Regions from separate parts of the Pseudoalteromonas sp. NSLLW218 genome, predicted to be linked through region 4. Evidence: predicted binding sites of a transcription regulator. Region 4 holds the regulator's gene; each other region holds the start of a gene.
The links. The regulator sigma-54, encoded in region 4, starts transcription at its own class of promoters, with help from an activator protein. The targets are predictions, from matches to a motif close to GTTGGCACGNNNNTNGNNT.
Positions count from the first base shown of each region.

Region 1: a site for sigma-54 is predicted at 1,441-1,459, ahead of I6E80_RS19675 (DUF2726 domain-containing protein). Genes of this name have one in related genera too.
Region 2: a site for sigma-54 is predicted at 1,047-1,065, ahead of fliE (flagellar hook-basal body complex protein FliE). Genes of this name have one in related genera too.
Region 3: a site for sigma-54 is predicted at 1,127-1,145, ahead of I6E80_RS03345 (amidase family protein). Genes of this name have one in related genera too.

Region 1 is NZ_JADYWO010000018.1:13,040-15,246, reverse strand. Features, by position in the region: gene mtnN (5'-methylthioadenosine/S-adenosylhomocysteine nucleosidase) at 1-682, opposite strand, end outside; gene I6E80_RS19675 (DUF2726 domain-containing protein) at 805-1,401, opposite strand; gene folE2 (GTP cyclohydrolase FolE2) at 1,516-2,207, opposite strand, start outside.
Region 2 is NZ_JADYWO010000007.1:287,675-289,881, forward strand. Features, by position in the region: gene fliF (flagellar basal-body MS-ring/collar protein FliF) at 1-654, opposite strand, end outside; gene fliE (flagellar hook-basal body complex protein FliE) at 675-1,007, opposite strand; gene I6E80_RS13025 (sigma-54 dependent transcriptional regulator) at 1,164-2,207, opposite strand, start outside.
Region 3 is NZ_JADYWO010000002.1:127,549-129,755, forward strand. Features, by position in the region: gene I6E80_RS03345 (amidase family protein) at 1-960, opposite strand, end outside; gene I6E80_RS03350 (putative 4-hydroxy-4-methyl-2-oxoglutarate aldolase) at 1,298-1,780, opposite strand; gene I6E80_RS03355 (TetR/AcrR family transcriptional regulator) at 1,784-2,207, opposite strand, start outside.
Region 4 is NZ_JADYWO010000001.1:275,488-277,694, forward strand. Features, by position in the region: gene ptsN (PTS IIA-like nitrogen regulatory protein PtsN) at 1-8, opposite strand, end outside; gene hpf (ribosome hibernation promoting factor) at 13-300, opposite strand; gene I6E80_RS01190 (RNA polymerase factor sigma-54) at 327-1,826, opposite strand; gene lptB (LPS export ABC transporter ATP-binding protein) at 1,896-2,207, opposite strand, start outside.

The DNA.
Region 1 (2,207 bases), on a different contig from region 4:
CTAAAAGTGCGACAACCATTTTAGATGAGTTGATTGATGCTGTTTCTAGGTATTCTTCAAATGATTGTGGTGACTCTTTACCTGCAATATCAGACATTGAGCGAATAACAACAAATGGCGTGTTAAGCGTAAAACACGTTTGTGCAATTGAAGCGCCTTCCATTTCAACGGCAAGCATTGTAGGAAAATCACTGCGTGCTTTATCAATACGTACCGGATCACACATGAAGGTGTCGCCAGTACAAATTAAGCCAACAAGTGTTTTAACATCACTGATTTGTTCGATTGTTTGTTGTGCTGCTTCTACTAATTTTGGGTGAGCTACAAAGCCTGCTGGCATTTGAGGTACTTGGCCAATTTCGTAGCCAAAAGCAGTAACATCTACATCGTGGTGACGTACTTCTGACGAAATTACTACGTCGCCAACACTTAGTGATGGATCGAATCCACCGGCAGAGCCTGTGTTAATTACGCAATCAGGTTTGAAGTTATCAATCAGTAAGGTGGTTGCAATCGTTGATGCTACTTTACCAATACCAGATTGAACAAGTGTTACTGTGTTACCAGCCAATTCACCAGTATAAAAAGTGAAACCTGCTTTAGTTAAAATTTGTGGGTTTTGCATCGCTTCACGTAAAATTTTAACTTCTGGCTCCATTGCGCCAATAATACCAACATTCATAATGTTTAATTCCTGAGTTTGAATCACTTGATTATACGTGAAGTTAGCAATAAAAAACAAAAAAGCGAGCTTGTTTATGAGCTCGCTTTAAATACTTTTTAGGAGAGTATTTAATTTGGTTTTTAAATTTCAGCTAAAGCAGTTGTTTGTGCTTTAGCTTGAGAAGGTGAAAGTACCGCTGGCTTATGTGAGCGATTACGAACAGGGCGCTGCGTTTGTGTTGCTGCAGGCTTACCAAGTTTAAACATAATTGCATCGCGTACTTCAGAAGGACGGTAGCCCGATTTAACTTTCATACGAATATGTGGAATACCCGCAGACTCTAATGCACCGTTTACAAACCAGTCGCGTTGAGCTTTGTGGCCATCTTTATTGGCATTGTTAACTAGGTCAACAGCCGCAACAATAGTAAGTTTTTCTTTGTCGATTAATACAAAGTCGAGTTGCTTATTTTTAGCTTTAGCTAAAGCTGCACGTTTAGATTTAACTGAAAGACCTTGCTTACAGTCAATAACGTCAATTAACTTAACGCGACTAACAACTTTATATTGATCGCCAACAGCACGCTCGAGAAGATTTAAAAAAGCGCCTTCAACCTGAGTGAAAACAGTTTGCTTGCGGGTAAAAGGATACGGGTTTCCGCCATCGTCATTAAATTTTGACGCAACAACAGAGGCCCCGACAACTAACACTAAGATTAATAATAAAGCGAATTCCATACGGTAACTCCATAACAACAAATTGACACTGCTCAAATAAAGCAATTTACGTGCCTAAAAAGTATGGGTTATAAAATAAATACCGTTTGTTTTAAAAGTAAAACTACGCAGCAATTAAGCTTTGTAGCCACTTTCAATGCCTTTAACCGCAATAGCTACAGCATCGTGTGCATGTAGTGATTCATAATGGTTTATTTGCAGCCAGTAGTCGCTGTAATTACCATCCTCCAGCAATGCTTTTATTTTACGTGCGGCATCTTCACAAAACATAAGGTTTTGGCCATTTAAACGGGCAAATTCTTGCTCGTCTTCGCGTTTTACTGCCGCTTGTACAGGCGTTTTAAGTTCAGCTTCAAGGGTATTAATTAGCGTCACAACGTCAAACTCTTGAATATTGCTATCAAGCTTTACTTTTACGTTTGCAATAGAGCGCTGCGAGTGAGGTGTCGCTACAATACCTTGTGTAGTGCCTAGCCACTCGTGGACATCTTTTTGGCTTAAGGTTTCTTGGTTAAACTTTTCGTTAAACGCGTTTTGTATAAGCTGTCGCGCAAGTGCCGCAGAGCAAGGGCATGTTGAAGAATAGGTAACATCTACGGTTAGCTCGTAGCTAATAATGTTATTTTCAATTGTACTGGTAAGTACAACTGGGTAGCTTTTCCAGCCCGCTTTACCACTTAATAGTGATTTACGGCGGAGCGGTAATTCAAATTTAAATTCAATTTGTGCTTTATCGCTTAGCCCTTCGTGGCTAGTTATAAAGGTATCGAGTGCTTGCGCTATTGTTTGCGGATTAACTTGCTGCT
Region 2 (2,207 bases), on a different contig from region 4:
TGCTGAGGCAATCATATCAACAACAGAGTCTACTTCTTCACGGTCAAGTGAGCGCCCACGTTTAAGTGTTAATACAACGGTAGCTGATGGTTTTTTCTCTCTGCGGGCAAATACGTTTTCTTTAGGAATGGCTAACAATACTTTGGCGCGAGTAATGTTGTTAAGCTCTTCAATTGTGCGTGCTAATTGCTGTTCACGACCATGTTTAAGGCGCTCACGCTCCAAGCGTTGGCTTACACCAAAGCCCATATCTTGCATAATAATGTCAGAGCCTGATGCTGGACCTTGCTCTAACCCTTCACGGGTCATTAGTAGCTTAATGTTTTTGTATTCACTTTCATCAACCGATACAACATTGCCATCGAGTTGATATTCAATTTTTTGTGCATCTAAAAAGTCTAATGTTTGAATAAGCTCTTCAGTTTGCATTTTGCCTAACGGGCGCATATCTGGCTGACGAGCCCAAATAATAATGAAAATCGCGATAGCCAAACAAATCGCTAATGCTATTACCAGTGTTACTTGGCGCAATACATCAACACCACTTAAAGCACTTAAGTAGCCTGACTTTTGTTCTTGTTGATCATCACCACCACTTTGGTCGATACCGCCGCCAGCAAGTGCTAGGTCTGTAGATTGGTTAGATTGCGCCACAATAATTCTCCACTACCTAATTAAACAGGCATGTTCATGATTTCTTTATAAGCTTCAACAAGTTTATTACGAACCTGTACTGTAGCCTCAAAAGCAACTGACGATTTTTGAGAAGCAATCATCGCCTCAGCAAGCGATACACTTCGATCACCCATTTCAACCGCTTTTACTTTTTGACCTGCATCTTGCTGTAAACCGTGCACTGTATTTAGTGCATCACTAAGCATGTCGCCAAACTGGGAAGTAGAAGTAGGCTGAACTTGAGTCGGCAATTTATTTATCTGATTATTACGGCCGGCTTCTAAAGCCATTGATTGCATTTCTTGAAATACAGCACTGTTTTGAATTTTCATAATTTATCTCTGACACGCAGTGAACTCTTACAAGTAATAAAGCACAAAACATGCCAAATAATTAATTGTTAAAATACATACAGTTAACTTTAAATTATGTGAGTCAGAGTTTTGACAACCCTAAGTTCGCAGCGCAAACTTAGGGTTTATAGGAGGTTATGCAGGAAGTGAAATACCTAAATCGCGCATTTGCGCTAGTTTATAACGTAAAGTTCGTGGGCTTATGCCCAACGTTTCGGCAACGTCTTTACGCTTACCTTGGCAACGTGCAAGGGTTTCTAAAATAATGCGATGCTCTTTGTCTTTAAGCTCATCTTTATAGCTACCGGTATCTGCCGCTAGCAAGCCCTGCTTAGGTTCAGCCTCAACAGATGCTTTTTCATCGTAGTATGCCGAGCTTAGCGTGCTTTTATCAACGCCTTTATTTACGTGAGCTAATTCTGTTGGCGATACTGTTTGCGCCGGTGCCAATGAAGGCTCCATAACAAAGTTATTAGGCGCTAAGTTTTCAATATAAATAGCATGCTCGTTTATTGTATCGCCACTTCGCAGTATAAGCGCACGCTGTATAACGTTATCAAGCTCGCGCACATTTCCAGGCCACGCGTGGGCCAGTAACTTTTGCTCGGCAGCTTTATCTAAATACGCCATGGGCTCTTTACTTTTACTGATATGGCGCTCAATTAAATGCTTAGCCAATACAATAATATCGCCAGGGCGTTGGCACAATGGTCGCCACATTAGTGGAAAAACATTAAGCCTGTAATATAGATCTTCTCTAAATTGGTTTTCAGACACGGCTTCTTTTAAATCACGATTACTGGTTGCCAAAATACGTACATCGAGCTGGATTGTTTTACGACCCCCTAAACGCTCTACTTCACGCTCTTGCAGTACGCGTAACAGCTTTGCTTGTAGCCCTAAGTCCATCTCTGTAATTTCATCAAGTAAAATAGTCCCGCCTTGTGCTTGCTCAAACTTACCCGGACATGCTTGAATCGCGCCTGTAAAAGCCCCTTTTTCGTAACCAAATAAAGTGGCTTCGAGCATATTTTCAGGAATAGCCGCGCAGTTAATCGCCACAAATGGCTCATTACAGCGGCTCGACTTATCATGAATATAGCGAGCAAGTACTTCCTTACCTGAACCACTTGGGCCAAGTACCATTACACTTGCATCAGAGCGTGCTACTTTACTCGC
Region 3 (2,207 bases), on a different contig from region 4:
AAATAAGCAGCTGTGCTTGTTTAAGTTTTTAGCGACGACTGTTTGCCACTCGTGCTGTATTTTTAACGCCTCTTGTTCTTCTTGCTCGGTTAAAGCCAGTGCCATTTTAAAACGAGCTGCAATTGCTGGCGCAAAATGAGAAAGCTGATCTGGGAGTTCAATCCAATCTCGGTGCGTTTTAGCAATCGCACGACCTTGTAATATTCTAAAGGTATCGGCAAGCTCACTTAGTAAGCCAACGTTTGGGAGCTTAAAATCGATATGATGATTAAAATAAGGTTTGGTTTTTTCTAAAAGATTACCCAGTGGTGCTTGTAAAGAGGGGTCAACAAGTTCAAAGAGTGCTTCGCAAATAACTAACGTATTTACTTTATTAATAGGTTGTTGTGGTAACAATACATCGCCAACGCTGCTTAATAGCTCAGCGCTTTGGGTAAGCCAACCTATGGTATCAAAAGGCGGTGCTAACGGTATTAGGCCGTCTTTTTCAATCACGTTATGGCTTGGTCTTATACCAAATAAACCACAATAGCTGGCGGGTATTCTAATTGAGCCGCCAGTGTCGGTCCCTAAGCCAATATCGGCTAAGTTAGCAGCAACGGATGCAGCAGACCCCATACTCGAACCGCCACTTGCATGACCGCTAAGTTTTGGATTTTGTGCTGCACCATAGTGAATATTATTACCCTCTAAGCTATAAGCCAGTTCGTCTGTGTGGGTAAAGCCTATAAAGTTACAACCAGCGGTCATGAGCTTATTAACCGAGCTTGCCGTATTTTGAGCCGGTTTAGCCGTTTTAAACCAGTGTGGGTTGCCAGCGCTATTACGCTCGCCTTTTACTGCAAATACATCTTTTATTGCAAGACGCTTATTAATAAGCGTGCCTTGGTAATGTGTTTGCCATGCCTTAGGACCATGGTCACAAAAAATACCGGTCGTATTATTATTTTTGGTACTCATATCACCACTCGTTATAAAAAATCTGACCAAGCAGTTCAGATTTAGAGTGATTAAAAAGACGGATTAATTTTTATTATTTTTCAGCTCACTGCGTAACATCTTGTTTTTATTTTACAGAGCCTGATCCGCTTTTTAATCGGTTAGCTTATTATATTGTTTAAAACCTAAGCAAGAGGAATGCCATAAATTAAAATCCTGTCCAATTGGTCAGGATTTGGCGAGTTGTATGAGGTTAGTAAATATGGGCTGTAAAAATAGTGGTATTAAAATGAGCTAAAACAAACCAATTTGGTGCGCAGATGCACCAAGTTGGTCTTTATTTATATGGTTTTGAGTGCTAAATAAGGGGCGTTTTACTGATGATTAAACCATTAATATCGGCGTAAACCCAATCGTTAGGTTCTAGGGTGGTGCTAAGCATGGTAACAGCTTGGTTTTTATCACCAAAGCCGCGCTTTAAGGTACTACGCGGTGTAGAGCCTAGCGCCATAACTGGTAAGTCCATAGTGGCAAGTATTTCTATATCTCGGCAACAGCCATTTATTATTACGCCTTCCCAGCCATTATTTAAGGCACGTTCAGCCATAATGTCGCCAATAAACGCAAAGCGTTTGCTCGCAAACCCGTTAATAACTAATACTTTACCTTCACCATTTTCATGCAATATATCGGCGGCAAAAGAGTTGTCTTCTGGGCAGGTAACGGTAACGACTTGACCGTAAAACGTGGTTTTTTTACCAAAGTGATAAAGGCCACTGTCGGCTACTTGTACGCTATCGCGATGATCGTCAAATAAATCGGGTGTAGTAAAGGGTGTCATGGGTTAAGTCTCACTTTGCTCAGGTATTTTAAGACCAATACCTTTTAAAATTATGTGGGCAATTGATTGCGTAATTTGTGCCACATCGGTTTTGTCGTACTCTAATTTGTTCATTACGAGTAAAACCTCAGCCTGAAAGTCGGCGTAATACTGCGTGGTAGACCAAATAGTAAAGAGCAAATGGTAGGGATCAACCTTATCCATTTTATCTGCGTCCATCCATGCTTGAAGTACATCAACTTTTTGCTTAACCCAAGGGCGGGTATTGGTTCTAAAGTAGTTTTGTAAATAAGGGGCACCGCGCAGTATTTCGCTGGCAAATAAGCGAGATTGCATTGGCTGATTTACGGCGAGTATTACTTTACTTTTAATATAGTTATAAAGCACGGTAGCTGGATCGTCGTTAATTGTGACGTTATCGAGCCCT
Region 4 (2,207 bases):
AATTTCATCATATTAGTGTCGAGCAAGCTTCTCTTTGTGTTTAATCACTTGTCGATCGAGCTTGTCGATCAACGAGTCAATGGCGGCATACATATCTTGATGTTCCGTAGATGCAAATAGCTCAGCACCACTTACATGTATTGTGGCTTCTGCTTTTTGATTTAATTTTTCTACATCGAGAATGACATGAACATTATTAATATGATCAGAGTGTCTTTCTAGCTTCGCAAATTTGGTATTAATATAGTCTCTTAGTGAATCGGTTAATTCTACGTGACGACCAGTTAAGTTTAGTTGCATAAGCATTACCCTCTTTTTTTTGCGTCTTAGATCAAGCTTTTACGTTGATTTGACGGTGGAATAGCCAGAGATTCGCGGTATTTTGCGATTGTACGTCTTGCTACTTTAATTCCTTGCTCAGCCAATATATCCGCTATTTTACTATCACTCAATGGTTTTGCTGAGTTTTCTGCAGCGATTAATTTGCGGATAAGTGCACGAATTGCTGTAGATGAACATTCACCACCGTTTTCGGTGCTTACATGGCTTGAGAAAAAGTATTTAAGCTCAAATATACCACGGGGTGTATGCATATACTTTTGAGTTGTTACGCGCGAAATTGTTGATTCGTGCATTTCTACCATTTCAGCAACATCATTTAAAACCATCGGTTTCATTGCTTCAGGGCCGTGTTCAAAAAAGCCTTGTTGTTGCTTAACAATACAATTAGTTACTTTTAATAGCGTGTCGTTTCTACTTTCTAAGCTTTTAATAAACCATTTAGCTTCTTGTAAATGCGAGCGAATAAACTGGCTGTCACCACTGGATTTTACAGTGCGAGACATTGCAGCGTATTGGCTATTAACACGAATTTTAGGCATGCTATCTGGGTTTAACTCAACAACCCAGCGGCCTTTAATTTTTTTAACTGACACGTCTGGAATAACATACTCAGATTCTTCTCTTACAATAGTATCTGCTGGCTTAGGACTAAGAGTATGGATTAATGTCATTACTTCTTTAAGCTCTTCTTCTTTGAGCTTGGTTTTCTTCATTAATGTACGATAGTCACGAGCAGCTAATAAATCAATATGCTCGGTTAAAATCATTTTTGTTTCATTAATGTAAGGTGTTTCTTTATCAAACTGGTTAAGCTGAATACACAAACACTCTTGTAAACTACGTGCAGCAATACCAACAGGATCAAACAGTTGGATGCGCTTTAATACAGCTTCAATTTCATCAAGTTCGACTTCGTTATCATCTTCGTTTTCTTGATTAAAGCTTTCTAAAATCTCTTCGCAGCTTAGTGTTAAAATACCTGAATCATCAACTGCTTCTACGATGGCAATAGCAATAGCTTCGTCTGTAGGGCTAAATGGCGTTAATTGTAACTGCCACATTAAATACTCATGGAGCGTCTCTGTAGAGGCACCTTGATAAATTGATTCATCTTCAGGCATTGGACCCGATGATGCTGCAGGAGCGGCACTCATGTACTCATCCCAGCTAACATCCATAGCCATGTCGTCACTTAGCGTGTCTTTCGCAAGTGCTTCACCACTATCTTGTTCGTATTCGCTTGGAGCATCATCGGCAGATGCGCTAACAGTTATGTCATCGGTATCAGCTTTTTGCTCGTTTTTGCCAGCAGCATCTTCTGAGTAGTCTTGTTCTTCAACCTCTAATAGCGGGTTGCTGTCGAGAGCTTCTTGTATTTCTTGCTGGAGATCCAATGTACTGAGTTGCAACAAACGAATAGCTTGTTGCAGCTGTGGAGTCATTGTAAGTTGCTGGCCCATGCGCAGCTGTAGTGATTGCCTCATGTATCTCTAACAATCCTTTTATGTTGTTATAATTAATACTAGCAGATGCTTAAAGACATGGCGTAAATGTTACAGCCTAAATTGCTCGCCTAAGTAAACATCGCGTACTGTTTTATCATTTAATACGTGTTCTGGAGTACCTGATGCAATCAGCTCCCCATGAGAAACAATGTAGGCTTTTTCACAAACATCAAGGGTTTCTCTTACGTTATGGTCGGTAATTAATACTCCAATCCCACGATTTTTAAGATGTTCTATTATTTTCTTTATATCTAATACTGAAATTGGATCAACACCAGCGAACGGTTCATCCAGTAATATAAATTTAGGATCTGCTGCCAGCGCACGTGCTATTTCAACACGACGACGTTCGCCACCTGA